DNA from 2 places in the Carnobacterium sp. ISL-102 genome. Region 2 is predicted to be linked to the other one. Evidence: a T-box and tRNA genes for the amino acid it is inferred to sense, from the RefSeq annotation. Region 2 holds a T-box; the other holds one or more tRNA genes.
The links. The T-box of region 2 lies ahead of J7E16_RS03705 (valine--tRNA ligase). A T-box ahead of a tRNA ligase gene usually reads a tRNA of that ligase, here a tRNA-Val.

Region 1 (15,651 bases), on a different contig from region 2:
GTTTAACAAATGGAGTTGGTGTTTTAAAAGAAATTTCTTCTGGAATAACGGGTTTGCTTGTGGAGAGCCAGGGAAACACCTGAAGCCTAAAAGGAAGTCTTCAGGCTTTCAAGCCTCAAATAGAGCTTAATCGCTAAAGCGTTAAAGCTCTATAATTCACATTGAATTCTCTACATGGCTACAAGCAACTCCTATTCCGCCTGAAATTTCAAGTGAGTGACCCAACTTATTTATCACCATCAAAAATTATAGTCTCTTATCGATTGTTCAATAAAAATTGCTGGTGTTTTAAAAGAAATTTCTTCTGAAGTATACGGGTTTGCTTGTTTAGAGCCATAGGAGGTACTGACCCCTATTCCTCCATTAATTTTGGGTAAGTAATGCAATTAGATTAAGTCTATCAACACCAAAAATTATACAGCCTAAAATTAGTGGTATACTAAAAAGTGGAACGGTCATTAATTAGGAACAAGTTGAAAGGGTGCATAGTTATGATTATTAGAGAACGTGAAGCTGATTTTGTAATGATTGAACAAAAGAACCATGCTCAATTCGCTAGAGACGTTATGGCTCAATGGGAAACAAGCTTATTTAAAGGGGAACGGTTAAGAAAATCGGTCGATTATGCTATCCTTATGCATGACTATGGATGGGGAAATCTTGATAAAAGTCCTTTTTGGAATGATAAAAAACAAGCTCCTTATTCGCTTTTCGATTTCCCGAAAGCGCCAAAAACAATTTTTTATACTTACGGTATTGATGAAGTTGAAAAGGTTGATCCTTATGCCGCGTTACTTTGCAGCAGACATTACAGTCAGTTCTTTTTAAAAGATACCTTAAAAGAATCGCAGGTTTTTCTTGAACGAGAAGAAGAGAGAAAGAAACGGATCATTGCTGATTTAGGTGAATTTGATCAACAACTATTTGATTTTCACTATGCCTTGTTGGCGTTAGGAGATACTTTGTCTGTATTCGCTTGTATAAACGAACCGGGTGCTACAGAAGAAACCATTCATCCATTCTTTAAAAAAGGACTTACCTTAACTGCTGAACTTGGATTGAAAGCAACAACTATGAGGCCAAGTTGGAGTGATGAACATACGATCGTATTGGATGTGTTCCCTTTTGAAAAAACAATCAATAGTAGAGTGATTCAAAAAGTTGTTTCAAAAGCAGCGATTCAAGAAAAAGGGCTCTTAGATAGTTACAAAGAAACGGAATACGAAGAAGTAAACATTAGGGTCAGATCGAACGAAGGGTAAGTCAAAACGGCCGAGATGCATTATAAATAAAAATCAGCTGAAGTTATTGACAAATAGTTAGAGAACTTGTATAGTCTTAACGGAACAACAAAACGATTAAAAAAACCACTAAAAATCAAATAAACTTATCTGAATGATAAAAGTAGTCAAAGTGCTTTCCATTCCTTTTGTAAAAAACAAAGGGGTGGAGTGGGCACTTTTTTCGTGCAAAAAAATAGAAGGAGTGAGAGAGCTTGACATTAGAATTTGAAACCATTGCAGCGATTTCGACGCCTCCAGGTGAAGGAGCAATAGGAATAGTAAGATTGAGCGGGGAGCTAGCTATTGAAATTGCAGATCGCGTATATAGATCTGGTTCAAAATCACTAGCTGAACAGAAGAGTCATACTATCCACTATGGTCACATCGAGAACCCTAAAACAAACGAAACAATTGATGAAGTAATGGTATCCGTTATGCGTGAACCCAAAACGTTTACTAGGGAAGATGTCGTTGAAATCAATTGTCATGGCGGTATTACTTCGGTCAATCAAGTCTTGCAATGTGTTTTGCAAAATGGAGCTCGCTTAGCTGAACCCGGTGAATTCACAAAACGGGCCTTTTTGAATGGGCGAATTGATTTGTCTCAAGCAGAAGCAGTAATGGATCTGATCCGCGCTAAAACAGATAGAGCCATGCATGTTGCATTAAAACAACTGGATGGAAACTTGTCTCATTTGATCCGCAATTTGCGTATGGATATACTGGATACATTAGCTCAAGTAGAAGTAAATATCGATTACCCTGAATACGATGATGTTGAAGAAATGACTTCAAAATTATTAATTGAAAAAGCTAAACTAGTTAAAGCTTCGATCCAACAAATGCTTGCAACTGCCAGTCAAGGGAAGATTTTAAGAGAAGGTCTAGCAACAGCAATCATCGGACGACCAAATGTTGGGAAATCAAGCTTATTGAATTATCTGCTAGATGAAGAAAAAGCTATCGTTACAGATATTGCTGGTACCACACGAGATGTTATTGAAGAATACATCAGCGTTCGAGGTGTACCATTGAAACTGATCGATACAGCTGGAATTCGCGAAACAGAAGACATTATTGAACGTATTGGCGTAGAAAGAAGTCGCCAAGCTTTAAGTGATGCAGATTTAGTTTTGTTAGTATTTAATCAAAGCGAACCTTTAACAATAGAAGATAAAGCTTTAATTGAAGCAACAAATCAACACCGTCGCATTGTGATCTTAAATAAGATGGATTTGCCAAATAAATTAGATTTAACTGAACTAGAAACAGTAGTAGAGCCAGAAAGTATCGTGAAGACCTCTATTTTATCCCAATCAGGTATAGATATTTTAGAAAAGAAAATAGCAGATCTTTTTTTCACTGGTCAAACAGGCGAAAGAGATGCAACTTATGTATCTAATGTACGTCATATCGCATTGTTAAATGATGCAGAAGCTGCATTAGACGAAGTTATCAGCGGAGTAGAAGCGGGCATGCCAGTTGATCTCGTTCAAATCGACATGACACGTTGCTGGGATCTATTAGGCGAAATCACCGGAGACAGCGTCCAAGACGAACTACTGACCCAACTATTCAGCCAATTCTGCTTAGGAAAATAGGATGCGGAGTGTCTCGTTTATGCTCGACAAGAAAACAGGAAAAATTCGTAGAGGGCTTTTACGCCCACGAAGAAGTTTTATCTTTTTCTCGAGAGGATGAGACACGCAGCTCAACCAATAGGATGCGGAGTTCGACGCTTAGGCTTGACAGAAAAACAAGAAATATCACAGAGGATGCACCATCCTCGAAGAGATTACGTTTTTTCCGAGAGCCTGTCGAACGCAGCTCAATCAATAAGATATGAGAAAATTTGATTTTTATAAAAAACTGAAATACAGAAAAGAAGGGATTGTTTAAATGAATCATTACGAAGCTGGAAATTTTGACGTAATCGTTGTTGGTGCAGGGCATGCTGGTTCAGAAGCCGCATTAGCAGCAGCAAGAATGGGAAGCAAAACACTTTTGATTACCATCAATCTAGATATGGTCGCTTTCATGCCGTGTAACCCATCAATTGGAGGACCCGCTAAAGGAGTCGTGGTCAGAGAAATTGATGCTCTTGGTGGTGAAATGGGCCGCAATATTGACAAAACGTATATACAAATGAGAATGTTGAACACCGGTAAAGGACCGGCTGTTCGAGCTTTACGCGCACAAGCAGATAAATTTATGTATGCAAATGAAATGAAAAAAACAATTGAAGAAACTAAAAATCTTGTTTTAAGACAAGGTATTGCTGACGAATTAATTATTGAAGACGGTATATGCAAAGGAATCATCACAAATACTGGCGCTATCTATCGTTCTAAGGCAGTTATTTTAACAGCGGGAACATCTTCTCGTGGTCAAATCATTATTGGAGAACTAAAGTATTCTTCAGGTCCAAACAATTCGCAACCGTCTATTAAACTATCAGAAAGTTTACTGGAAAATGGATTTGAATTGAAACGTTTTAAAACCGGAACGCCTCCTAGAGTTAAATCATCAACAATCGATTATAGCTTAACAGAAGAACAACCTGGTGATGAAAAAGCGAATCATTTTAGTTATGAAACGCCAAATAGTGTTTACTTAAAAGATCAATTATCTTGTTGGTTAACATATACGAATGAAGAAACTCACCAAAAAATCCAAGAAAACTTACACCGTGCACCGATGTTTACAGGAATCGTTGAAGGGGTAGGTGCACGTTACTGCCCATCAATTGAAGATAAAGTTGTTCGTTTTAGCGATAAACCAAGACATCAATTATTTTTGGAACCAGAAGGACGCAATACAGAAGAAGTATACGTCCAAGGATTATCAACATCTCTTCCAGAAGATGTTCAACAAGATATTATACACTCAATCGAAGGGTTGGAAAATGCAGAAATGATGCGTACCGGTTATGCAATTGAATATGATGTGGTCACACCTCATCAATTGCGCCCTTCTTTAGAAACAAAAGTAGTTGAAAATCTATTCACTGCTGGCCAAATGAACGGAACTTCTGGCTATGAAGAGGCAGCAGGTCAAGGAATCATGGCTGGTATCAATGCAGCACTTAAAGTCCAAGGGAAAAAACCGTTTGTTATGAAGCGTAGTGAAGGCTATATCGGAGTGATGATCGATGATTTAGTGACTAAAGGAACAAATGAACCTTACCGTTTGTTAACGTCTCGTGCAGAATACCGCCTACTGTTACGTCATGATAATGCTGATTTTAGACTGACTAAAATAGGTCATGAAATAGGCTTGATTTCAAAAGAACGTTATGACACGTTTTTAATCAAAAAAGCTCAAGTTGAAGGAGAACTAGAACGTTTAGGTTCTATCCGTTTGAAACCAACTGAAGAAATCCAAGCTTATTTAGCTGGAAAAAATCAAGCACCGTTAAAAGATGGAATTTTGGCAAAAGACTTTTTGCGCCGACCAGAAGTTGCTTATCAAGATCTTTTAGCCTTTGTCCCACGTGATTATGAACTTCCGGCAACTGTCGAAGAACAGGTAGAAATTCAAGTTAAATATGAAGGATACATCGCTAAAGCTTCTCAAAAAGTAGATAAGTTAAAACGAATGGAAAATAAACGTATACCAGAAAATATCGATTATGCTTCTATTAACGGGATAGCTACTGAAGCGAAAGAAAAGTTGATTAAAATCCAACCTGAAACTATTGCTCAAGCTAGCCGTATTAGTGGTGTGAACCCAGCGGACATTTCAATTTTAATGGTTTATGTAGAACAAGGAAAAATTGCAAAAGTTTCCGTATTAGAATAACAACTATAAAAAAAGGGATGTAAGAGGCTAGGACATAAGTCCTAGCCTCTTTGCCTATCCAACTTTTGATTCTAAAGATACTTCTAAAAGAGATACTTCTAAAAGGTGCATCATCGGTAGAAAATGAGATGCAATTGACTATAATACCTTTACCTCTTTTTATTAAAAAATATACGTAAAATTAGTTTGATCACTTACCTGGAATTTCTGTCGGAATAGGGGTTGCTTGTAGCCATGTAAAGAATTCAATGTGAATTACACAGCGTTGGCGCTTCAGCGATTACGTTGTGTTTGAAGCTTGAAAGCCGGAAGACTTTCTTTTCAGCTTCAGGCGCTTCCATGGCTCTCCACAAGCAAACCTGTTATTCCAGCAGAAATTTCTTTTAAAACACCAACACCATTTTTTAGGCAATTAATATATATAGAAAAAAAGAGTCTGTTTATCAGTTTCCTGATTAAACAGACTCTTTCTCTTATACTCAGTTAGTTATATCCTAGCCTCAAACGGCCTTTTTCACTTATATATCATTAGATTTGGTGTTCTTTTAATAATTTTCGAACGGCACTAGCTTTCTTTAAGTCACAAGTAACGATCAAATGATCTCCAACATGAATAAAAGTTTGTCCATGAGGGACGATATGTTCATTTCCTCTACGCATGGAAGAGATGATGACTTCTTCAGGCCAGTCTATTTCTTTTATCGACTTTCCAGATAAAAGGCTATTAGGTTCAACGGCATGCACAAATGAGTGAGGCTTGCTAATAATAACATTGTTATCAGCAGGAAGCAGCCTTTCCAATAAACTTTCGTAGATCGGTTTAACATCTAAGAAGTCTGCTGTTATATAGGCTGTCAAAGAAACAACAGCTAAGGGCATTAATTGATTCAAACCGCCAACCATTTCAGTAACTAATAAAATAGCGGTTAAGGGTGCTTTCCCGATAGCAGTAAAATAACCAGCCATAGCAAACAAAATAAAATGGGTCAAATACTGAGCATCCATTTGGAAATAAGTGATCATGAACTGGGCAAATAGAGCACCAAGTAAGGCTCCTAAAGATAGAATAGGTAAGAAAATACCTCCTGGAACACTGGCGCCATAAGATACCATAGAAAAAATAAAGCGAAAAATAAATAATCCAACTAAAACAGCTAGCGATAAATTCCACTCAGTAAACTGCACGACGATCCCACTTCCACCACCAATTATTTCTGGTAGGTAGTAACCAATCGGGATTACTAATAGAAGAGGAATGACTGAATTAAAGTGCACCGGTATAAAGGAAAACAATTGATAAAATTTAGGAAGGACATCCAATAAAACTTTATTGTAAAACCAGCCCCCTATCCCTAAAAAAATCCCTAATAATGGCAAGTAGATATAATACTGTATCGGAAGAGATGTTATGGCTCCGATATCCAATACCGGAGTTAAACCAAAAATGGTCAAAGAAACGAAATTGGCTGTAATAGCTGAAGCAAATGTCGTTATAGCAACTAAGGGAGAGAAATTGTGATGGACTTCTTCCAAAACAAACAGCAAACCTGCTATGGGTGCATTAAAAGCAGCTGCTAAACCAGCACCAGCTCCACTCGACAATAAAACATTTTCTTCTATATCATCGCCTTTGGTTAATTTGCTGACACCTGATCCAATTGAAGCTCCTAGTTGAATAGAAGGACCTTCTCTTCCAAGAAAAAGTCCAAATCCAATAGCTAATAGCCCACTAACGAACTTTTTCCATAGAATAGACCACCAAGAAGTATGGACGACGCCTTGAACTTGACCTTCTACTTGCGGAATACCGCTTCCTTTAATGTTTGGTTCGCTTTTTATAAATAAACCAATAATAATAGCAACACCAATAGAAACAAAGACCCACGGGATCAACCACAAAGGTTCTGAATGAAAAAATTTGTACAGATGAATAATATTTTCTAGAATAATTTCTACACCTAAACGAAATAAACTAACAACTACTCCAGCTAACGCCCCTACTAAAACTCCTTTAGTGATGTATCGGATTTGTCGATCATTAAGTTTAGTCAATAAACTGCTCATAACTCAATCTTCCTTTTTTTAAAAATATTTTAAGCTTCTATTCTCCATACTACTCCTTTTAGCGGTAAGGATACAGGATAATTTTTAAAACAGCAAAAAGTACTTTACTTTAATAGCGCAAGTAGATTATACTAAAAAGCAGATAGAATCAATTAGAAAAGGTTTCTTAGCTCAGTTGGGAGAGCACTACCTCGACAAGGTAGGGGTCGCTGGTTCGAGCCCAGTAGAGACCATCACGAATAAGTTTATGAACGTTGACCAACCTCAACTTTTATAAGCTTATTTTTTATTTTTTTTTTAATTTAACTAGTTTAGATAGTGTGAAAAACGCTTTAAAGTATTGCACTTCTAGTTGATTTGTTATACAGTTGAAAAAGACGGATTTGTGAAACAAAAAAGTGTTTCACGTTAGTAAAAGGAGTTGTGTTAATGAACCCAGAAGAGTTTAAAAAGGCCCTTGAAGGCAAGGGAATAATGGTTACTGAGAAACAAATGGAACAATTTGATCAATACCTTAAACTGCTACAAGAATGGAATGAAAAAATTAATTTAACCGCAATCACTCAAACAGAAGAAGTATACTTAAAACATTTTTATGATTCTATTACTGCTGGTTTATATGTGGATTTTAACAAAGGGGTCCAAAGCTTATGTGATGTAGGTGCAGGTGCCGGGTTTCCAAGCATCCCCCTAAAAATTATTTTTCCACAATTAGAAGTAACAATAGTAGATTCATTGAATAAAAGAATTCAATTTCTAACATTATTAGCAAAAACGTTAGAATTAGACGGTGTTCATTTCTACCATGACCGTGCCGAAACATTTGGTCAAAATAAACAATTTCGTGAATCATTTGATTTTGTAACAGCTAGAGCTGTTGCTCGTATGAGTGTTTTAGCGGAATTATGTTTGCCGTTAGTTAAAAAAGAAGGACTCTTTATCGCTTTAAAAGCCAGTAATACAAAAGAAGAGATGGCTGAAGGGCAAAAAGCCATTGCTACACTAGGTGGAAAGTTTCGTGAAGAGTTTGTTTTTGAACTTCCACATGAAGCAGGAGAACGACATGTTGTTTTAATTGATAAAAAGAAAGAAACACCAAAGAAATTCCCAAGAAAACCAGGAACACCAAATAAGAATCCATTGTAGTGAAGGCCACTACTTATCAGACTATTCCTATTCGGATTCAACTACTCAATAAGAACGTTTTTTGATATAATAGGATCAGAGAACAGAAGTGACTGAGGGAGAGAAAAAGAATGGCGTTGTCTAATTTATTTGGTTCAGGAAAATCTAAAAAGAAAATCGAAAATGAAGAGGATCTTCAATCAGAGGAATTAAAAAACCCAAAACAGGTCCAACAAATTGCTGTCCAACAGATTGTTCCAAATCGTTTTCAGCCAAGAAAAGTATTTAACGCAGAAAAATTAGATGAGCTAGCTCGTACAATCCATATTCACGGATTGATCCAGCCCATCATCCTTAGAAGATATGAAGCAGATAAATATGAAATTATTGCTGGGGAACGTCGCTTTCGTGCTATGCAGCTTTTGGGATGGCAAGAAGTACCAGCCATCGTTCAAGAGATGTCAGATAACGAGACGGCTTCTGTTGCATTAATTGAAAACTTGCAAAGGGAAGAATTGACGGCTATTGAAGAAGCTGAAGCCTATAAAGGTTTGATGGTTTTAAATGAGATGACGCAAGAAGCATTAGCGCAACGCATCGGTAAAAGCCAATCTTTCATTGCAAATAAACTGCGGTTATTAAAATTAGCAGAACCTATAAAGCAAGCATTATTGAATAAAAAAGTGACAGAAAGACATGGCCGTAGTCTATTAGCATTATCTTTTGAAGAACAAAATGAATTATTAAAGGTGATTCTTGAAAAGAAATTAACTGTTAAAGAGACAGAACAGGTAGTCAAGTTAAAGCAAGCTGAAAGAGAGAAGAATTCAAATCAGCCAAAGAACCGCATAAAGAGAATTTCCAAAGATTTTCGGTTAGCAGTAAATACGATCCATAAATCAGTTGATTTGATTAAAGAAACGGGTATTACCTTGCAAGCAAAAGAGGAAGACTTGGAAGACGTTTACCGTATTACGATTGAGATCAAGAAAAATAAATAAATAAAGAGCGATAAATGAAGACATTCATTTTGAACAAATGCGTAGGAGAAAAATACGCATATTATAATTTTTCTCCTATTTTTGTGTGATGTGGTTAAATCGGTGGTAAACAGTTACTAGAGGATATTAAACACAGATGGAGGAAAAAGGATGGCACGAATTATATCAGTTGCAAATCAAAAAGGCGGAGTCGGGAAAACAACGACAACAGTCAACTTAGGTGCTTGCTTAGCTTATTTTGGAAAGAAAATTTTATTAGTTGACATTGATGCACAAGGAAATGCAACAAGTGGTTTGGGCGTAAGAAAGTCAGATGTTGAAAAAGATATTTATGATATTTTAGTAAACGAAACACCCGTTAAAGAGGTTGTTTTGCCTTCTTCGAGAGAAAACTTGTGGGTCGTGCCGGCCACGATTCAATTAGCAGGTGCAGAAATTGAGTTAACTTCACAAATGGCTAGGGAATCTAGATTAAAACAAGCACTGGAAAAAGTGAAAGATGACTATGATTACATCCTAATTGACTGCCCACCATCATTAGGTCATTTGACGATTAATGCCTTTACAGCAAGTGATTCTATTTTAATTCCTGTTCAATGCGAATATTATGCTTTAGAAGGATTAAGTCAATTGCTAAATACGGTCCGACTGGTCCAAAAACATTTTAATCCTGAATTGAAAATCGAGGGTGTTTTATTGACCATGTTAGATGCACGTACAAATTTAGGCTATGAAGTCGTCGATGAAGTGAAAAAATACTTCCGCGAAAGAGTTTATAAAACGATCATTCCACGGAATATCCGTTTATCTGAAGCCCCAAGTCATGGGCTGTCGATAATTGATTATGATGCGCGTTCTAGAGGAGCAGAAGTCTATCTTGAATTAGCAAAGGAAGTGCTAGCAAATGGTTAACAAAAATAGTAAAGGGTTAGGAAGAGGGATAGATGCTCTTTTTGGAGACTATGCTGAACTGTCAAATATCAATGCAACGAATGAACAAGTTCAACAGATTCCGTTAACGGATATCAGACCCAATCCTTATCAACCAAGGAAAACATTCGATGAAGCAGCCTTAAATGAACTAGCAGAATCAATCAAATTATCGGGTGTCTTTCAACCTATCATTCTTCGCGAGTCAAAGATCAAAGGCTATGAGATCATAGCTGGAGAACGTCGATTTAGAGCTTCTAAATTAGCAGGCAAAGAAACAATACCAGCTATCATCCGTGAATTTGATGAAGAAAAGATGATGGAAGTTGCTGTTTTAGAAAATTTGCAAAGAGAAGATCTGACCTCACTTGAAGAAGCTGAAGCATATGAAATGATGATGAAAAAGCTAAAACTAACGCAAGAAGAAGTAGCGATACGTTTAGGTAAAAGCCGACCATATATCGCCAATTATTTGCGTTTATTAGGATTGCCCGATGCCGTTAAGGAAATGCTGCAAAATGAAGATATTTCAATGGGACAAGCAAGAACATTGCTTGGACTAAAAGAAAAAAAACAAATCACAAAATTAGCTAAACGAGTGGTCCGAGATCATTTGACCGTTCGTCAATTAGAGCAATTAGTGAATAAGATGAACCAACCTAAAGAGACAGCAGCAGAAGCAACCAAAAATGATAAAAAGCCTTATTACATCCGTGAGAGTGAAGAACGGCTAATGGATAAATTTGGTACAAGTGTTTCTATCAACGAAAAAAATCAAAAAGGGAAAATTGAGATCGAGTATCTTTCGACAGATGACTTAACACGCATTTTAGATATTCTAAATATTCAATTTGATGATGAATAAACGCTTATAGGGAGACTAATGATGGAAAAAAATTACGATTTAAATGATATTGTTGAAATGAAAAAACCTCATCCTTGTGGGGCAAACCGTTGGCAAATCATTAGAATGGGTATGGATATCCGAATCAAATGTACGCAATGCGGCCATATGGTCATGATGCCAAGAAGAGATTTTGAAAAGAAAATGAAAAAAGTTTTAGAAAAAGCAGTAGAAAACTAAAAACAAAAATTATTAAAAAAGGAAGAGTGAATTTAGATATGGCATTAACAGCAGGAATCGTAGGTTTACCAAATGTAGGTAAATCAACTTTATTTAACGCAATTACAAAAGCAGGAGCAGAAGCAGCTAATTATCCTTTTGCAACAATTGATCCTAATGTAGGAGTTGTAGAGGTCCCTGATCACCGTTTAAAACGCTTAGAAGAATTGGTCTTACCAAAGAGAACTGTTCCAACTACTTTTGAATTTACCGATATTGCCGGAATCGTAAAAGGGGCAAGTAAAGGTGAAGGGCTTGGGAATAAGTTCTTGGCTAATATTCGTCAAGTAGATGCTATTTGCCACGTTGTTCGTTGTTTTGAAGACGATAATATCATCCACGTTGAAGGCAAAGTCGATCCGATTTCAGATATTGAAACAATTAATTTAGAATTAGTACTAGCTGATTTAGAGTCTGTTGAAAAACGCTATGCTCGTGTATCAAAAGTTGCGCGTACAAAAGATAAAGAAGCAGTTGCTGAATTAGCCGTGTTGGATAAAATTAAACCGGTTTTAGAAGAAGGAAAATCAGCTCGTTCAATCGAATTTACTGAAGATGAGGAAAAAATCGTTAAAAGTTTATTTTTATTGACGGCAAAACCAGTTTTATATGTAGCAAATGTTTCTGAAGATCAAGTAGCGGATACTGAAAACGATGATTTAGTCAATCAAGTGCGAAAATTTGCAGCTGAAGAAAAAGCAGAAGTAAATGTGATTTGTGCGAGGATCGAAGAAGAAATCGCCGAACTTGAAGATGAAGAAAAAGAATTATTTTTAGAAGAGTTAGGCATTCAAGAATCTGGTTTAGATCAATTGATCCGTTCAGCGTATAATCTTTTAGGGTTAGGTACGTATTTTACTGCCGGTGTTCAAGAAGTTCGCGCATGGACCTTTAAAAAAGGGATGAAAGCTCCTCAAGCAGCAGGAGTTATCCATAGTGATTTTGAACGAGGATTCATTCGAGCAGAAACGATCGCTTATGAAGACTTTGATAAATATGGAAGTGAACAGGCCGCAAAAGAAGCAGGCCGTATGCGTTCTGAAGGAAAAGAGTACGTTGTCAATGACGGAGACGTACTATTATTTAGATTTAATGTATAAATAAAAAATTGACTAAGAACGTTTAGCAAGGCCTAGAAAGGGGCATTTGATCCGTGGAAGAAGTACAAGGTAATACAACACAAGCAAAAAAAGAAGAAAATAAAGTATTGCTTCAAAAATTGACCAAACGAAATGAACAATATATGTTGAGTTTGAATAAAGCTTTAGTTGAAAAAAATATGTCTGAAGCTAAAAAAGAAGAAATCTTTAATGACATGCTTCACAATTTAGTTGAACGTCAAAAAGCTGGCGAAACAGCTCGTCAATTATATGGTACAGTTACTGAATGTGCCAATCAGTTAGTTGCTAAGCCTGAGCAATCTCAAGTAGGCCCTTCTAAGAATTGGAAAATCGCTTTAGATGGCGGTTTAATGATAGGTGGATTGTTCTCTCTTATAACGGGTCTTTCAGGCCTATTTAGCAGTGTAGAGGAAGCATCATCTTCACTTGGACTAATTACTACTCTATTGAACTTTATTGTGGGAGGATTAGTCATCCTGTTGATTGCTAAAAATATGCCGGATAGAAAAAACCCTAAAAAAGGTGGGATGGTCCGCTATATCCTGGTTTCAACTACAGGTATGTTAGCTCTAATGTTTGTGATGACAGGCTCGATGATGGTGATTCCAGCAGCAGTCAATGTGCCGATAAATGCCATTGGTAATATAGTGATTGGTATTTTAGCCTTCGTCGCAAAATATTTTGCAAAAAGAAAATTAAACATCCGCGGCGGGTTATTTTAGATCCTAAAAAGTAACAAAGTGGATAACAAATGAGAGTTCCCATCAGCTAAATTTATTTAGTTGATGGGAACTTTTTCTCATCTTATCTTCATTATAGCTTGGTTTAGCTGCTAGTAGACAGGGAAAAAGGGGCTTAAGAAACAATTCGACCATTTGCTATTGACTATCTTCGATATCTCTGTTATTTTTGTAGATAAAATTATTGAACAAATCAATTGAAAAAAAGGGGCGGATGGTTGTAATGTCTAACTGGGAAACAAAATTTGCGAAAAAAGGGTTTACTTTTGATGATGTGTTGTTAGTACCTGCTGAAAGCCATGTTTTACCAAATGAAGTGGATTTAAGTATTCAACTAGCCAAAAACATTAAATTAAATATTCCAATAATGAGTGCTAGTATGGACACTGTGACAGACTCAAGAATGGCTATTGCAATGGCTCGTCAAGGTGGCCTAGGTGTTATTCATAAAAATATGACCGTGAAACAACAATCAGATGAAGTGAGAAAAGTAAAACGTTCTGAGAGTGGTGTTATTCTTGATCCTTTCTTTTTAACTCCCACCCATTCCGTTTCAGAAGCAGAACATTTGATGAACCGTTACCGTATCAGTGGTGTGCCAATCGTAAATAACATGGAAGACCGTATTTTAGTAGGAATTTTAACGAATCGCGACTTGCGTTTTGTAGCAGATTATTCGATTCAAATTGATGAAGTAATGACAAAGGACCAGTTAGTTACAGCTCCAACAGGAACTTCTTTGAAAGAAGCAGAGCAGATTTTGCAAAAACACAAAATTGAAAAATTACCAATCGTTGATCAAAATGGTCGTTTAAGCGGCTTGATAACAATCAAAGATATCGAAAAAATACTTGAATTTCCAAATGCTGCAAAAGATTCTCATGGCCGTTTATTGGTTGCAGCAGCAGTCGGTATAACGAGCGATACTTTTGAAAGAACACAATCTTTGATCGATTCAGGGGTCGATGCGATCATAGTAGATACTGCTCATGGTCATAGTGCAGGTGTGATCCGCAAAATCAAAGAAATTCGCGAAGAATTCCCGACTATCACTTTGATTGCAGGAAATGTAGCAACAGGTGAAGGGACTCGTGCATTATATGAAGTTGGAGTAGATGTAGTAAAAGTAGGGATTGGTCCTGGATCGATCTGTACAACACGTGTGGTCGCTGGAGTTGGGGTACCACAAATTACAGCTATTTATGATGCAGCAGCAGTGGCCCGGGAATATGGTCGTACAATCATTGCTGATGGCGGAATCAAATATTCAGGAGATATTGTAAAAGCATTAGCAGCTGGAGGATATGCTGTTATGTTAGGCAGCATGTTAGCTGGAACGGATGAGTCTCCAGGCGAGTTTGAACTTTTCCAAGGCCGTCGTTTCAAAACATATCGTGGAATGGGAAGCTTAGCTGCAATGGAAAAAGGGTCAAGTGACCGCTACTTCCAAGGTGCTGTAAATGAAGCGAACAAGCTAGTTCCAGAAGGTATCGAGGGACGCGTCGCTTATAAAGGTGCTGTTACTGATATCGTCTTCCAAATGCTTGGCGGATTGCGCTCAGGTATGGGATATGTTGGAGCAGGTAATCTAGAACAACTGCGTGAAGAGACACAATTTATCCAAATGAGTGGAGCAGGTTTACGCGAATCTCATCCACATGACGTACAAATTACAAATGAAGCACCAAATTACTCTGTCCAATAAAAATAAGGTCAAAAGTAGAAGCTTGATACTGTTCACATTGAACAGTATCAAGCTTCTTTTTAATAAATTCTTTAGTATTTTCTGATATGATGAGTAAAATCGAAAAAAATACGTCTAAAATGAGGGAAATCATATGAAAATTTTAGTAGTCGATGATGATAAAGAAATCGTAGAATTATTGAGCATTTATATCCAAAATGAAGGATATGAAGTAGAAAAAGCCTATAATGGAAAAGAAGCTTTAATAAAAATCAAAACGATCAAAGATATCGATTTAATGGTATTAGATGTTATGATGCCTAACATGGATGGAAATCAAGTTGTAAAAGAAGTACGAAAAGAGCTGCAATTGCCGATTTTGATGCTCAGTGCTAAAACGACCGATATTGATAAAATTAAAGGCTTAGTAACGGGAGCAGATGATTACGTAGCTAAACCCTTTAACCCTTTAGAAGTGATGGCTCGAATCAAATCCTTGTTACGCAGAAGCAATTATGCGACTAACGCACAAGAACTTAATAAACTCGAGGTTGGACCATTATTGATTGAAAAAGAATCGCACGAAGTTCGAACGATCAATGGACAATTTATCCAGCTGACAGCTTTAGAATTTGGTATTTTATACTTATTAGCAAGTAACCCAAATCGCGTTTTTAGTGCAGATGAAATATTTGAACGCGTATGGCAACAAGAAAGTCTCGTATCGGCTAAAACAGTGATGGTTCATGTTAGTCATTTAAGAGATAAAATCGAAGAGG
Region 2 (15,651 bases):
TTTTTCCTCTACCTCTTTTTGAGGAGCATTCTGAGGATACTTGACCGCTACATCAACTGTTTTTTCATTAACAGCATCAGTCGAAACATAAATCAAACCAAGTGGACTACGCTGAGCTCCTTCATCGGATACGATTCGAAAAGAACAATCGTTTTCTTGACTTAATTTAATATACGGACTTAATAGATTCATATCAACTTGTCCGTTTAATAGTAATTGTTGATTTGGATGAAGTTGAATTTCTTTCTTCAGCGATTCAAGATAGTCATTAGAGATAAGCTGTTCAATGGTCATAGATAAGTAAACGCGTTCCCTAAGACTACCAAAATACTTGTTTCTTTCATCTGGGTTCGTTTTTTTATTTCCATAGATACCTTTTGATAAATAGTCTTGAGTGTCTCTGTCAGCCATTTAAAAAGCCCCCTTTGGTAATTAATTGGCAATCAAATATAGGTCTAAATAATGTGTTAGATTAATTTTTAGTATAGCATGAACCTTTATAAAATAAAACTTTTTTCATTTGCTCAACTGTACACAAAAAAGCATAAAAATTATTGCTTTTTATAAAAAAATTATATACAATCGGCACTAGTAATGAATAAAATGTGCGACTGAATTAGTAATAAGGTTTCGGTTCGTTCAAATAAGTGGGATCAAGATTGTCTCTTTAGAAGTAACAGCATATCCTTTAATCCAGTAAACGGCTGCTTTTAGGGATGAAAAAATAGTTATTTGACGCTTGACATTTGGTAGTTATCGGATGATAAGATCCAGTTAACGCAATTAATAATAGATGAAATGAGAACAACTATTGAGTAATACTGGTTGAGTTCTAGGAGTGTGAGAAATGGAAAATTGTACGTTTACTGAGGCTGATTTTGCTGTATTTACAATTGAAGGATTAGAACCGAGAATGTCAGCTATTCGAAAACAAATCCAACCGAAGTTTCATAGATTAGGGCAAGAATTTGCCAAAGCATTAGCTGCTGAACTAGAAATAAAAAGTCTGCCTGTCCATGTTGCACAGCACATAAGAAGAACAAAAAATCCTCCAAAAGATACATGGCTGGCAATTGGAGGAGACAATAGAGGTTATAAAAAATACCCTCATTTTCAATTAGGGTTGTATGAAACGCATGTCTTTATCTGGTTGGCTTTTATTGATAATCCTTTACATGAAGAAAAAATGGCTTTACAAATAATTGAAGATCCAACTCTATTATTCAAAGTTCCTGATGATTATGTTGTTTCATGGGACCATACAAAAGAGCAAGTAGTACCAATTCATGAAGCCGATTTATTGAACGGGTTAATTCGATGGCAGACAATTAAAAAAGAAGAATTTTTAATTGGCAGACAAATTTCGGCTGAAGATCCACTCCTAATAAGTCCGGAAGAGACTCAACGATTTATACTCGATACATTTAAACAGTTATTACCGCTGTATAGACAAGCGTACAGTGTATATGAAATAAAAGAAATCCATATCTAAGAACAATAAAAGGATCCAATACGACTTTGAGCGTATTGGATCCTTTTTTATAAGATGGAATTATTAAGCAAATACAATATGCCATTCATTGCGTTTTGCTAAGAAATCTTTGGCTAATTTTTGTGCACCCTCTAGAGTGTGATTAGCTGCCCAACCGCATTGCGTTTCGTTGCTTGCTGGAACCTCAGTAGCCACTAAAATATCCTCCATTGTTTTTTGTAACACGTCTAAAATTTCATTGTAATTCTCATGATTAATGACCGTTAGATAGAAACCAGTTTGGCATCCCATAGGACCAAAGTCAATGATATAATCTGCATGGTTACGAATCAGTTCAGCCGTTAAATGCTCTAAAGAGTGGAGACTCATCATATCCATATGCTCTTTATTTGGTTGTGAAAAACGGATATCATATTTTAAAATTTTATCGCCATTCGATCCAATTTTTTTATCCGCTAATCTAACGTAAGGTGCTTTGACTTTTGTATGATCTAAGTTGAAACTTTCTACATTCATTTTACTTGTCATAAACCAATTACTCCTCTTTTTTAACTTTATTTAAGTTACTATTGCTCAGTGTACCATTTTTAGAGAAATTCTAAAAATATTTATTTTTTGATAGATAACGAAAAAACACTGAATGTAAAATCTCAGCGTTCATCATCTTTGTTGCTATCTTTTTGCTCATTCAATTTGCGGACGATAAATTCATAATGTATAAGTGCATTAAAATCATCTTGATAATGAATAACTATTTTAGATTTATTACTTTTTAATTTGACAGAAGGACCAGTAACTTCAATTACTGTATTATTAGGCACAGTAGACACTCCTTTTTAGTGAAATAAATTTAATGGGTATAGACGAATAGAAAATCTGGATAACAAAAACAAATAATTGCTAGGTTATTAATTAATAAAGCTTACCACAAAAATGGATAGATGAAAATATTCTTGAACTACTTTTTTGTTTTTCTCATCAAATTCATATGAGGCCTCATAACCAACTAGTTGGAGCGGTTAAGAACTATTAAATCTGAATAAATTTTATGATCTAGAATAATATTAAAGCAAGAATGAAATAAAAAAACCCACAAACATTTTGGTAAATGTTTGTGGGTTTAAGAATCTGTTTTTCACTCTGATTAAAATTAACGAGAGGGGCAAAAATGATTCGAATTTTTTTATCTATCAGTCTTTTCAAGGTATGCAATACTTCTTGAAAAAGCTTTCTAAGTTATAAATGAGTTATCTTTAAACCCTCGTAGGAAACAAAAGTTTTTCCTCAACACTATTAAACTATTCCGAGAGATTGAGAAAAGTATTTTATTACCTATTATGGTAAATTATCAATAGCATATTGCGCTTGCTCACTTGTATATTCTTCGTAAATCAATTGATCGTAAAGTCCTTGGTCAGAAAACGAAGAATAATCCAAATAATCTATAGCAGCTTGAAGAGCATTTGCATTCCAATCAGCTTTTACGTTTTCAATTGCGTATTGTACAGCATCAGCTGGATATCCTTCATAAACCAACTGATCATAAAGACCCGATTTTGAAAAGCTAGTATAATCTAAATAATCATAAGCATTACTGAGAGCATTTTCATGTTCTCTTGGGACTACTGACTCTTTTCTTGATTCTTCAATAGCAATAGATTCAGCTAAAAATTTCTCCTCTTCAGCAGCCTTAGCTTCTTCAACCTTTTCAATCGATTCAGATTCAGCTAAAGCATCCTCTTTCTTAGTTGATTCAGCAATGATTGCAGAATCTTCCTCACTAGTGTCTTTTGCTGCAACTTCTTCAGCATTGTTTGGTGAAGAATCAATAGTTTCTTTGGATTCATCAGGATCGCTAAACACGCCAATAACACCAACAACAACAAGTAAAATGAACCACCATTTTTTATAGAATGGCTTTTTTATTTTTGCAGTATTATTAACAGAAATATCTTTTGACAATTTTCTTCTTTTTGACAATTTATCCCCTCCAGTTTATGTAATGTTTATCGTGAGGCCACTTCACAATAAACATTATCATGTTATAATATAACTGTAGTAATAGTATGTGCTCTAGTCGCTGTTATCCCAGTGACTATTTTTTTACAAAAAGAAACCAACTCTATTAACCTATCATTGACCGATGTAGAAACATATCACATCAAAAGTATAGCATGAATAAAACTTAGAAACTGAAAGGTATCAAAATTAAATTGATTTGATAGGAGATTTTCAATTATTTAAAAGAAAAAAATCTTTATAAAATACTAACTCTATTAAATTAAATATTTAATAGAGTTAGTAGTAGTTATTAAATTAAAGAGAGATTACCTTAGAAATAATTTAAGAGTTAAATTTCTCGAATATTTATTATAAAGATTTTAGATAGTAATGTGTTTATAATAGTATCCTATTATAAACAATAAAAAAACCCACAAACATTTTGGTAAATGTTTGTGGGTTTAAGAATCTGTTTTTCACTCTGATTAAGATTAACGAGAGTAATATTCAACGATGATTGTTTCATCGATTTCAGCAGATAATTCATCTCTTAATGGTAAACGGTTATATGAACCTTCTAATTTTTCAACATCGAAAGTTACGTATTCAGGACGGCCAAATAATGATTCAGCAGCTGATTTAATAATTTCCATGTTCTTAGATTTTTCACGAACAGTGATAACTTGTCCAACCGAAACGCTGTATGATGGGATATCAACGCGTTTGCCATCAACAAGGATGTGGCCATGATTTACTAATTGACGTGATTGACGACGAGTAGTAGCTAAACCTAAACGGTAAACAACATTATCTAAACGTTGTTCTAAAAGGATCATGAAGTTTTCCCCATGTTTACCTTCTTTGAATTTACCAGCTTTTAAGAATAAGTTACTAAATTGACGTTCGTTCAAACCAAACATATGACGTAATTTTTGTTTTTCTTGTAATTGAATACCGTATTCTGTTAATTTCTTACGGCTGTTTGGACCATGAGGACCTGGAGCGTAAGGACGGCGTTCGATTTCTTTACCTGTGCCAGAAAGTGAAATGCCTAGACGACGAGAAACTTTCCAACTTGGACCTGTATAACGTGACATAATGTAATTCCTCCAATAAATTTTTTTTTTGGAGTAAAATAATAAGTTGAAGTTCAGTATTTCGTGCAGTCCATTTTTCAATCTTCACCTTTGCAGCCATAGGTTACGCAATTGCACCATTGCTGGCAACGAACTGTTGACGTGAATACCACTCTCACGCTGCATTATTTTACACATTCGCAAGTATACGCTATAAAACATTGAAAAGTCAAGTCGTACAGTTAGATACTTGAAGAATCTAACAGAATATTGACAAATTCTTCTAAATACTTTTGATCGATTTCATCAAAACGGTTAGTAATCGGAGCATCAATATCTAATACTCCAATAGCGCGACCATCTTTGACCAAAGGCACAACGATTTCAGACTGACTGGCAGCATCACAAGCGATATGTCCTGGAAATTGATTAACATCATCAACAAAGATGCTCTCTTTTTTTACAAAGGCAGTCCCGCAGACTCCTTTTCCAAGTTGGATTCTTATACAAGCTACTTTGCCTTGGAAAGGCCCTAAGACAAGTTCGTCAGAAGCAGGCTCATATAAGTAAAATCCTGCCCAATTGATAGAAGGTAAGTTTTCAAATAATAAAGCGGCTGCGTTGCTAAAATTAGCAATGAAATTAGTTTCATCACCGATAATTGCACTCAATTGTTTAATCGTTAATGAATAAGTAGCTTTTTTTGTCATGTGAACACTCCTTTAAAATTCATGATACCATTCCGTAAAAATTAATTTTTCCTAGATTGAGGTGTGAGAATGATTTCTTCTATGTTATAATATACAATAGGAGTTTTTATAAGTAAATCCTTATTGTTAAATCAAGTCAATCGTTACATGGATACATAAATAAAATAACTGTTTTATGAAATTAAAATGAAGTCAGCAGTAACTCAATCGGAGGTTTTAGAATGGAAATGGAAACTGTTTTAATTGTTATCATTGTACTAGCTGTTGCAGCTTATGGGACAGGTTATTTTATGAAAAAAAAGCATTATCAAACTATTAATAACTTGGAGCAACAAAAATTTGATTTAATGGATACATCAGTTGCTGAAACGATTCAAAATGTTGAAATTCTTTCTTTAACGGGTCAAACAGAGAAAAATTTTGAACAATGGAAAGATAAATGGAAACAAATTGAACTAACTGCATTTCCAGATATAGAAAATCTGCTATTTGATGCTGAACAAGCGACAGACAGATTTCAGTTGATTAAAGCTGGCAAATCTGAAAGTAGAAGTAGAGAGTTGATTGAGAGTACTAAAAATAAAATAAAAGAGATTCAATTAGCTCTAAACGAATTATTGAAGAGTGAAGAGAAAAATAGCCAAGCAATTAAGAAAGTTGAAGAAATGTATCAAGGTATACGGAAAAAATTGCTGACCCAAAGCTTTTCTTTCGGTCCAGCTTTAGATAAACTTGAAAAGAAACTTACATTTTTAGAATTAAGTTTTTCCAATTTTTTTGAACTAACTTCCTCTGGAGATCACATTGAAGCTGAAGAAGTATTGAAAAAGGTTAATTATGAGACAAAAGAGTTAAATGACGCGGTCACTACTATTCCTAGTTTAGTTAAAGAAATCAGCAATGAATTCCCAGCTCAAATCCAAGAATTAAAAGAAGGCTATCATGAATTAAAAGATGTGCAGCATTTTGTCTTTTTAGGAGACACACTGACATCCGATATTGCTGAAATTGAACAAGATATAGAACAAGGTGAAAAATTAATAAAACAATGTGAAACCGAAAAAGTTGAAAAGTTGAATTCGATTATTGAAGAAAAAATCAATCATTTGTATGACGTTATGGAAGCTGAAATAAGCGCTAAAGAAGCAGTAGAGAAAGAACAACCTATTTTGGCGAAATTTATTGAATTTGTGAATAAAAGAAATCAACAATTATTGATTGAAATTGATCGAGTATCTCAAAGTTACACACTTGACGATACATTCTCAGAACAAACAAAAGACATGCAAGAACAAATTGAAGAAATCCAATTTAATTTTGAAACGTTTAATAATGGAATAGAAAAAAATCAAGCTGTGTATACAGTTGTAGCAGAAAGCCATGCTGATGATAGTGAAAGATTAGCTCAAATTGAAGAGAAACAAGAAAAATTGATCAAACAACTGGCTGACTTACGTGAGGAAGAAACAGAAGTTAAAGAAAAAATTGATGATTTTGAGTTTAATATGCGAGGGATCAAACGCTACATTGAAAAGCAACATTTACCGGGATTACCTGAAGAATATTTAGATTTGTTTTTCGTCACTACAGAGCGTATTGAAAAATTAGCGAAAGAATTAAATAAATTAAAAATCGATATGATTGAGATTAAAAAAATGTGTGAGATGTGTGAAGATGACGTTGAACTGCTTATTGATAAGACTGAAGAAATCGTGGATAGTGCGATATTAACTGAGTACATGATGCAATATGCTAACCGGTACCGAAATGACCATCCTCAAATCGGAGAAGCTATTTTAGAAAGTAATGAATTATTTAATAAAGAATTTCAATATAAAGAAGCGCTTGAAATTATTTCAACGGCATTAGAAGTTGTGGAACCTGGTTCATTTAAAAAAGTTGAGAATCAATATTATGAAGAAAAAAGCAGAACTGCTAAATAACAAAGAATAAATGAATCTAATTAAAATGAATAAAACAGAGTAGTGAATAAAACTACTCTGTTTTATTTTGTTAAAATAAATAGACGTGCCTTGTATTGAAAAAAGTTTTTGTTATAATGAGTAAAGAATTTTCAAGTGTGGGATAACCTAAAAGAAAGTGTGACAATAAAATGATTTATTTTGATAATAGTGCAACAACTAGTATAGATAAAACTGTTTTACAAACATTCGAAAAAGTAAGTCAAACTATTAATGGTAATCCTTCCAGTTTACACCAATTAGGTAATTATGCTGACGGCCTACTTCAACAGTCTAGAAAACAAATAGCTGATTTGTTACATGTTTCATCTGAAGAAATCTATTTTACAAGTGGAGGAACAGAAGGGGACAATTGGGCTATTAAAGGAACAGCAATTGAAAAACATCAGTTTGGAAAACATGTCATCACAACAGCTGTTGAGCATCCTGCTGTTAAAGAATCAGTTGCTCAGCTAGAGATGCTAGGATTTGAGGTTACTATTTTGCCCGTTGATCCAAATGGAAGAATATCCGTCTCTGATTTGAAAGAAGCTCTAAGGTCGGACACTATCCTAGTTTCGGTAATGGCTGTAAATAACGAAGTTGGAAGTATTCAGCCTATTATTGAAATAGGAGAAGTTTTAATAAATCATCCAGCGGTCCATTTTCATGTAGATGCTGTACAAGCAATAGGGAAAATCCCTTTACTGTTAGGCAGAGAGTCAAGGATTGATTTAGCAACTTTTTCTGCTCATAAATTTCACGGGCCTAAAGGTATGGGCTTCATGTACATCAAAAAAGGAAAACAAGTCGCTCCACTTTTAAATGGCGGGGGACAAGAATCTGGTAAACGTGGCGGTACAGAAAATGTAGCCGGCGCAGCAGCAATGGCTAAGGCTTTGCGCCTTCTGCTTGAAAAAGCAGGAGAGAAGCAAAAGAATCAAGATGAGATAAAAACTTATCTAATGGGACAGCTAGAAGCTTATAGAAGAGTTTCTGTTTTCTCACAAAAAGAAGGTGCTCCCCATATTTTATGTTTCGCTTTAAAAGGAATCAGAGGAGAAGTAATGGTTCATGCTTTTGAAAAAAAAGAAATTTATATTTCAACAACAAGTGCGTGTTCTAGCCGTAATGGTACAGCTTCTAGTACTTTAGTAGCAATGAATGTACCTGGAAAAATAGCCGCAAGTGCGGTGCGTATTAGTTTAACAGATACAAATACATTAGAAGAAGCTGAATTTTTTATGAAAGAATTTGGTCATCTATATCAACAATTCAAAGACATTAAATAAACCGGAAGAATAGCAGAGAGGAAGTAAGCAACACATGCAATACGATGAAGTGATGATACGCTATGGCGAACTGTCAACAAAGGGAAAAAATAAAAAAGTTTTTATCAACCAGTTAGCTCAAAATGTGAAACTTGCCTTGCACGATTTTGAAGAACTAAAAGTACACGGATCGCGTGACCGTATGCATTTAGAATTGAATGGTGCAAACAGTGATGCGGTATTAGGAAGATTGAATGCTATCTTTGGGATTCAAACGTACTCTCCAGTTAGACGTTTGGAAAGAGATATTGAACTTTTAAAAAAAGTTGCAGTCGAAATGATAGCAGAACTGTATACAGAAGGAAAAACATTTAAAATTACTACTAGACGTTCAGACCATGATTATGAGTTGGATACAAATGACATGAACCAACTAATTGGAGCGGAAATTTCTAGTAAAATCGAAGGTATAAAAGTTAAAATGAAAAACCCAGATATCGACTTACGATTAGAAATTAGAAATGAAGGCTTCTTCATTTCTAGTGAAACTATTCTAGGAGCAGGTGGTTTGCCTGTCGGGTCAAGCGGAAAAGGGATGCTGATGTTATCTGGCGGAATTGACTCTCCTGTAGCGGGTTACTTGACTATGAAGCGTGGCGTGAGTGTCGAAGCTGTTCATTTCAACAGCCCTCCGTATACAAGTCCGCGTGCTCTTCAAAAAGCAAAAGATCTAGCTGCTAAATTAGCTGCTTTTTCAGGTAGCGTCCACTTTATTGAAGTACCTTTTACCGAAATTCAGGAGGAAATCAAGAAAACTATTCCAGAAGATTATTTAATGGTTGTTACTCGAAGAATGATGATGAGATTGACTGATCTTATTCGTAAAGAACGCAAAGGTTTAGCAATCATTAATGGAGAGTCATTAGGTCAGGTTGCATCACAAACGCTGCATAGTATGATAGCCATCAATGACGTGACAGCTACTCCTATTATTCGACCAGTTGTTTCAATGGATAAAAACGAAATTATTGAGATTGCCCAAAAAATAGATACATTTGAGTTATCCATTCAACCGTTTGAAGATTGCTGTACAATTTTTGCACCACCATCACCTAAAACGAAGCCTAAACTAGAGAAGTCTCGTGAATTCGAAGACAGATTGGATATTGATGGGTTAATAGAAAGAGCGATGAAAGGTTTAGTAATCACAAAAATCAAGGTTGGAGATACATCAGAAGCTCAGCAAAAAGCTGGTTTTTCAGGTTTGTTATAGAAAAATTAAATAAAATACTGAAAATAAGCTGAACACATATGTTGTGGTCAGCTTATTTACCATCTCGCCTTTGTTAATTTTCAAACGCTAAATAAATTTTAAGTGATGTATAATGAAAAAAGAGAATTAGACAGGAGGATATAAATTGAAATTATGGAAAAATGGTCTTTTTTATACAATGGAAAAAGAAGAAGAAACAGTTTCAGCTGTGATTACTGATGGTGAAAAAATTGTAGCTGCAGGTGAAGAAGAAGAGTTGAAAAAACACTACAATAAAGAAATAACTGAGGAGATCGATTTAAATGGTGAAACCGTTTTTCCTGGTTTTGTGGACAGCCATTTGCACTTGTTATGGTATGGATTAAGCCTTGCTCGCTTAAATTTAAATCAGTCAAAAAGTAAAAAAGAAAGTATGGATAAGATTCGTGCAACGATTCAACAGCTCGCCCCCAATGAATGGCTATTTGTTGAAGGATATAATGAAAATGAATGGCAAGATGATCCAACTCCTATAACAAGAATAGATTTAGATGCTATTTCGACACATCATCCTTTGTTGGTCCGCAGAATCGATTACCATAATGTGGTCATTAATACAGTTTTGATCAATAAAATTGGAATCAAAGAGGGACAAACATATGATGGCGGTGGAGAAATCCAATTAAATCGAGAAGGAAAAATAACTGGAGTTTTAAAAGATGAAGCAACAAATTTAGCTATAAATGCTTTTCCAGCGGCAACGCCAAAAGAACAAGAGGAGTACTTGAAATTAGCAATCGAAGATTTATGGTCAAAAGGAATAACGGGTGCTCATTCCGAAGACTTACATTATTTTAATGGATTTGAGGGAACTTTAAAAACTTTTCGTGATGTGATTAAAGAGCAAAAAAAACCTTTTCGCGTACATTTATTGATCCATCATAAGGAACTGAAAGCTTATAATCATTCTGCTAAATCTTTTTTAGATGGTGATCCATATATAGAATTAGGGGCTATGAAAATATTTTATGATGGAACTGTAGGATCTCGAACAGCGTTAATGAGTCAGTCGTATGTTGGAACTGTTAACAACGGTTTGCAAATTCAAGCTGATGAAGATTTTGTTTCATTGATCAAAGCAGCACGTAAAGCTAAACTACCAGTAGCGATTCATATTCTAGGGGATAAAGCATTTGAAAAAGTGATTGCAACCCTTCGTGAGTTTCCACCAATGTCTGGACAACTCGATCGTATGATCCATACCCCTTGGCTGAGTAAAGAACTATTAAAAAAAGCGGAAAATTTGCCGTTGATTTTTGATGTGCAACCGCAATTTATGAGCAGTGACCTGCCCTGGGCATTAGACGTTTTAGGTGAGAATCATCCGCCTTTGGTCTTTGCATGGAAGAGTATAAAAGACGCTGGGTTTCCAGTAGCTGGAAGCAGTGATGCACCAATTGAAATACCCAATCCATTTTATGGCATCCATTCAGCTGTTACAAGAACTGTTAGGGGGGCAACTAGTAAAAAACGTTATTTTCCAGAAGAAGAACTTTCAGTGTTTGAAGCTCTTTCGCTTTACACTATAGGAAGTGCAACTGCTGGATACAAAGAAAATACTAGAGGTAAAATAAAAGCTGGCTATATAAGTGATTTTACTATCTTGAAAAAAAATCCTTTTATGATTAAAAAAGAGGCATTAGATCAAATTAGGGTTTCAAAAACAGTTGTAGGTGGAATCGTAGTATTTCAAAAAAATAATTGACTATTAATAGTATTAGTTTAATTTAAGAAGATAGGCAATAAAGGCCTCCTTCTTTTTCCAAATACAATTGTGATGTTAATCACAATTGTATTGAGTTAATCATTAAAAGATGATATGATAATGAAGAAATTAAAGATCAGGGGGCAGAAATAGTGGAACTAAACACTAAAATACATCAAATTCCAAATGCTACAGCTCATAGACTGCCTATTTATTATCGTTCATTAAAAAAGCTGAATGAAACGTGTGTAGAACGTATAAAATCAAAAGAATTGAGTCAACTTACACAAATCCCCTCAGCAACGATCCGAAGAGACTTTTCTCACTTTGGTGAATTAGGAAGAAGCGGATACGGTTATGAAGTAGCTTATGTAACGGAAGTGTTTCGTGAATTACTAAATGTGAATAATGTCATTAATGTTGTGCTTGTTGGCGTTGGGAATCTTGGAAAAGCAATCTTAACAAATAATTTTAAGAAAGAAAAAAATATTACGATCAAGTGTGCTTTTGATATTCAACCATCTTTTTTTGGAGATGAAATTTCTGGTGTTCCTATTCTTTCAATGGAGAAGATGAAAGAAGTTGTCGTCAACCAACAAATCCATACGGCAATTTGTGCTGTACCCAGTGAAGTATCTCAAGAAGTGGTGGATCAATTAATTGATGCAGGCATTACATCGATATTAAATTTTGCTCCAGGAAGAATAAAAGTACCGAATAACATCCAAATGAAGTATATTGATTTTTCTAGTGAAATCTTCACAATGGTTTATCAAAATGAAGCTCTTTATCCAGTAAATTTTGAAGAAGCCGATCAACAGAATAGCTAGAGATAAGCTAAGTGAAACACTTGAATTAATGTTTATACCCATTCTGAGGCATTGCTTTAAAAAACTATTATTCGTATACTATTCTAAGATGATAGTTAGAATAGGAGTGTTTGGTATGGAAATTAATCGAAAAGGTACATCATATAAATTGAAAGGTAATCAGCCTAAAGTTGGGGATAAAGCACCTGATTTTAAAGCTAGAAACTTAGCGGATAGTGTGGTTGAATTAAGCGACTTTTTCGGAAAAGTTGTATTGATCAGCGTGATCCCAGATATTGATACCCGAGTATGCGACCTACAGGCAAAAGCGTTTAATAAAATTGCCAGCGAATTAGATGAAGTACAGTTGATCACGATTTCTAATAACACCAAAGCACAACAAGCTGAATGGTGTGCTGGGAAAGATATCTCAATGGAAATGCTGCACGACAGTGAATTGAACTTTGGACAAGCATATGGTTTAATTATGGAAGAGCTTGGAAATCTGGCTCGTTCAGTATTTGTTATCAACCGTAAAGGCGAAATCACTTATCAAGAAATCGTTTCAGAGATGACTAGTGAACCAGATTACGATATGGTTATCGAGGCTGCTAAAGAAGCAAGGGAACCAAATGAATCAGGCGCATTGAAATAGAACGATTTTAATGCTATTATGTAAAAATAAAAGGCAATGAACAAGAAGAGTAATTTTAGGTGCTGGCTTATTTAGAGAAGAGAACGAATGGTGAGAGTTCTTAGTCAGAATAAAATGAAAGTAGCTTGGGAGCTGACAAGGTGAAAGTAAAGTAACTTTGTTCGGAGTAACGATCCGTTAAAAATGGAACTAAGAGGTATACTTTTTATAATAGTAAAAGTATGCAATATAGGTGGTACCGCGAGTGAAAAGCATTCGTCCTAATAATAATTTATTGTTAGGATGAATGCTTTTTTTTGTTTGTTCAGATCTGTTAAGTAAAATTATAGAGGAGAGATAAAATGACTGATGAATTGAAAATGTCTACTAAATATCAACCGAATCAAGTAGAAGCTGGTCGTTATGAAAAATGGATAGAAAAAGGATTGTTCAAACCAAGTGGAGATAAGACAAAAGAAGCATATTCTGTTGTTATCCCACCTCCAAATGTAACTGGTAAATTGCATCTAGGTCATGCTTGGGACACAACTTTGCAAGATATTATTATTAGACAAAAAAGAATGCAGGGATTTGATACTTTGTGGTTACCAGGAATGGACCACGCTGGAATTGCAACGCAAGCTAAAGTAGAAGCTAAATTAGCTGAAGAAGGTATTTCGCGTTATGATCTTGGGCGTGAAAAATTCAATGATACAGTTTGGGATTGGAAAGAAGAATACGCAAGTGTGATTCGTGAGCAGTGGGCAAAAGTTGGTATTTCAGTTGATTATAGCCGTGAACGCTTTACATTAGATGAAGGGTTATCAGAGGCAGTACGTAAAGTGTTCGTTACGATGTACAACAAGCAATTGATCTATCGTGGGGAATATATTATTAACTGGGATCCAAAAGCTAAAACAGCTCTATCAGATATTGAAGTGATCCATAAAGATGTTGAAGGTGCCTTTTATCATATGAGTTATCCTCTAGCAGATGGCAGCGGGGTAGTAGAAATTGCTACGACACGTCCTGAAACAATGTTGGGCGACACGGCGATTGCTGTTCATCCTGAAGATGAACGTTTCCAGCACTTAATTGGAAAAACGGTTATGTTGCCATTGATGAATCGTGAAATACCCATCGTTGCAGATGACTATGTCGAAATGGATTTTGGTACAGGTGTAGTGAAAATTACTCCAGCTCATGATCCTAATGACTTTGAAGTTGGAAAACGTCATGACTTGCCACAAATTAATGTGATGAATGATGATGGATCAATGAATGAATTAGCTGGAAAATATGCCTCTATGGATCGTTTTGAAGCCCGTAAAGCTATTGTAAAAGATTTAGAAGCAGAAGGTCGATTGATCAAAATAGAAAAAATGGTCCACAGTGTCGGACATTCTGAACGTACAGGGGTCGTAGTTGAACCAAGACTGTCTACACAATGGTTTGTAAACATGGCTCCATTAGCCAAAGAAGCCTTAGAAAGTCAAAAGACAGAAAATAAAGTGAACTTTATACCTGAACGTTTTGAAAATACGCATACGCGTTGGATGGAAAATGTTCATGATTGGGTAATTTCGCGTCAATTGTGGTGGGGACACCGTATTCCTGCATGGTACCATAAAACAAGCGGTGAATTGTATGTAGGGATGGAAGCTCCTGAAGACAGTGAAAACTGGGTACAAGATCCAGATGTTTTGGATACATGGTTTAGTTCAGCATTATGGCCATTCTCTACAATGGGTTGGCCTAACGAAGAAGCTGAAGATTTCAAACGGTATTTCCCTACGAACACGCTAGTAACGGGATATGATATTATCTTCTTTTGGGTCAGCCGTATGATGTTCCAAAGTATAGAATTCACTGGAAAACGACCATTTAAAAATGTCTTGATCCATGGGTTGATTCGTGACGAAGAAGGCCGTAAAATGAGTAAATCATTGGGAAATGGGATAGATCCAATGGATGTCATTGAAAAATATGGTGCAGATGCGCTGCGTTGGTTCTTATCAAATGGATCCGCTCCGGGGCAAGATGTTCGTTTCAGTTATGATAAAATGGATGCTTCTTGGAACTTTATCAATAAAATTTGGAATGCGAGCCGCTTTGCATTGATGAATATGGAAGACTTCACTGTAGATCAAATTGATTTAATTGGTGAAAAAACAATTGCTGACCGATGGATCTTGACGAAATTAAACGAGACCGTTGAAAAAGTAACTGATTTATTTGAGCGCTTTGAATTTGGTGAAGCAGGTCGCCATTTATACCACTTTATTTGGGATGATTTCTGTGATTGGTACATTGAAATGAGCAAAGAAGTATTGTTTGGAGAAGATGAAAAAGCGAAACAAATGACTAGAAGTATTTTAGCCTATGTATTGGATCAAACGTTACGTCTATTGCACCCAATCATGCCATTTGTTACAGAAGAGATCTGGGAAAATATTCCTCACGAAGGAGAATCACTTGTGGTAGCGGAATACCCTGTTGTCCATCCAGAACTGTCTGACGAAGCAGCGACTAAGGGTATGGACGTATTGATGGAATTGATCCGTTCGGTTCGTAATATTCGTTCTGAGGTGAATACACCGTTGTCTAAAAAAATCGAATTATTAATTAAAACGAATGATCAAACGATCGAACAATTTTTGAAAGACAATACGTCTTACAT

Region 1: it encodes a tRNA-Val, which carries the amino acid that the T-box ahead of J7E16_RS03705 (valine--tRNA ligase) is inferred to sense. The anticodon was not compared.

The regions. Positions count from the first base shown of each region.
Region 1 is NZ_JAGGRF010000026.1:5,548-21,198, reverse strand. It holds gene J7E16_RS08945 (DUF3891 family protein) at 492-1,262, shown strand; gene mnmE (tRNA uridine-5-carboxymethylaminomethyl(34) synthesis GTPase MnmE) at 1,496-2,884, shown strand; gene mnmG (tRNA uridine-5-carboxymethylaminomethyl(34) synthesis enzyme MnmG) at 3,183-5,084, shown strand; gene J7E16_RS08930 (ClC family H(+)/Cl(-) exchange transporter) at 5,613-7,148, opposite strand; tRNA gene J7E16_RS08925 (tRNA-Val) at 7,309-7,381, shown strand; gene rsmG (16S rRNA (guanine(527)-N(7))-methyltransferase RsmG) at 7,578-8,294, shown strand; gene noc (nucleoid occlusion protein) at 8,405-9,274, shown strand; gene J7E16_RS08910 (ParA family protein) at 9,425-10,186, shown strand; gene J7E16_RS08905 (ParB/RepB/Spo0J family partition protein) at 10,179-11,069, shown strand; gene J7E16_RS08900 (DUF951 domain-containing protein) at 11,091-11,288, shown strand; gene ychF (redox-regulated ATPase YchF) at 11,327-12,427, shown strand; gene J7E16_RS08890 (DUF1129 domain-containing protein) at 12,481-13,170, shown strand; gene guaB (IMP dehydrogenase) at 13,412-14,893, shown strand; gene croR (response regulator transcription factor CroR) at 15,027-15,651, shown strand, end outside.
Region 2 is NZ_JAGGRF010000003.1:436,106-451,756, reverse strand. It holds gene J7E16_RS03770 (YueI family protein) at 1-411, opposite strand, end outside; gene J7E16_RS03765 (YktB family protein) at 848-1,492, shown strand; gene J7E16_RS03760 (S-ribosylhomocysteine lyase) at 1,556-2,020, opposite strand; gene J7E16_RS03755 (hypothetical protein) at 2,143-2,313, opposite strand; gene J7E16_RS03750 (Ltp family lipoprotein) at 2,828-3,472, opposite strand; gene rpsD (30S ribosomal protein S4) at 3,985-4,590, opposite strand; gene msrC (free L-methionine (R)-S-oxide reductase MsrC) at 4,812-5,279, opposite strand; gene J7E16_RS03735 (septation ring formation regulator EzrA) at 5,501-7,222, shown strand; gene J7E16_RS03730 (cysteine desulfurase family protein) at 7,393-8,532, shown strand; gene thiI (tRNA uracil 4-sulfurtransferase ThiI) at 8,567-9,784, shown strand; gene J7E16_RS03720 (amidohydrolase) at 9,930-11,528, shown strand; gene J7E16_RS03715 (redox-sensing transcriptional repressor Rex) at 11,681-12,358, shown strand; gene tpx (thiol peroxidase) at 12,474-12,992, shown strand; T-box leader at 13,020-13,258, shown strand; gene J7E16_RS03705 (valine--tRNA ligase) at 13,334-15,651, shown strand, end outside.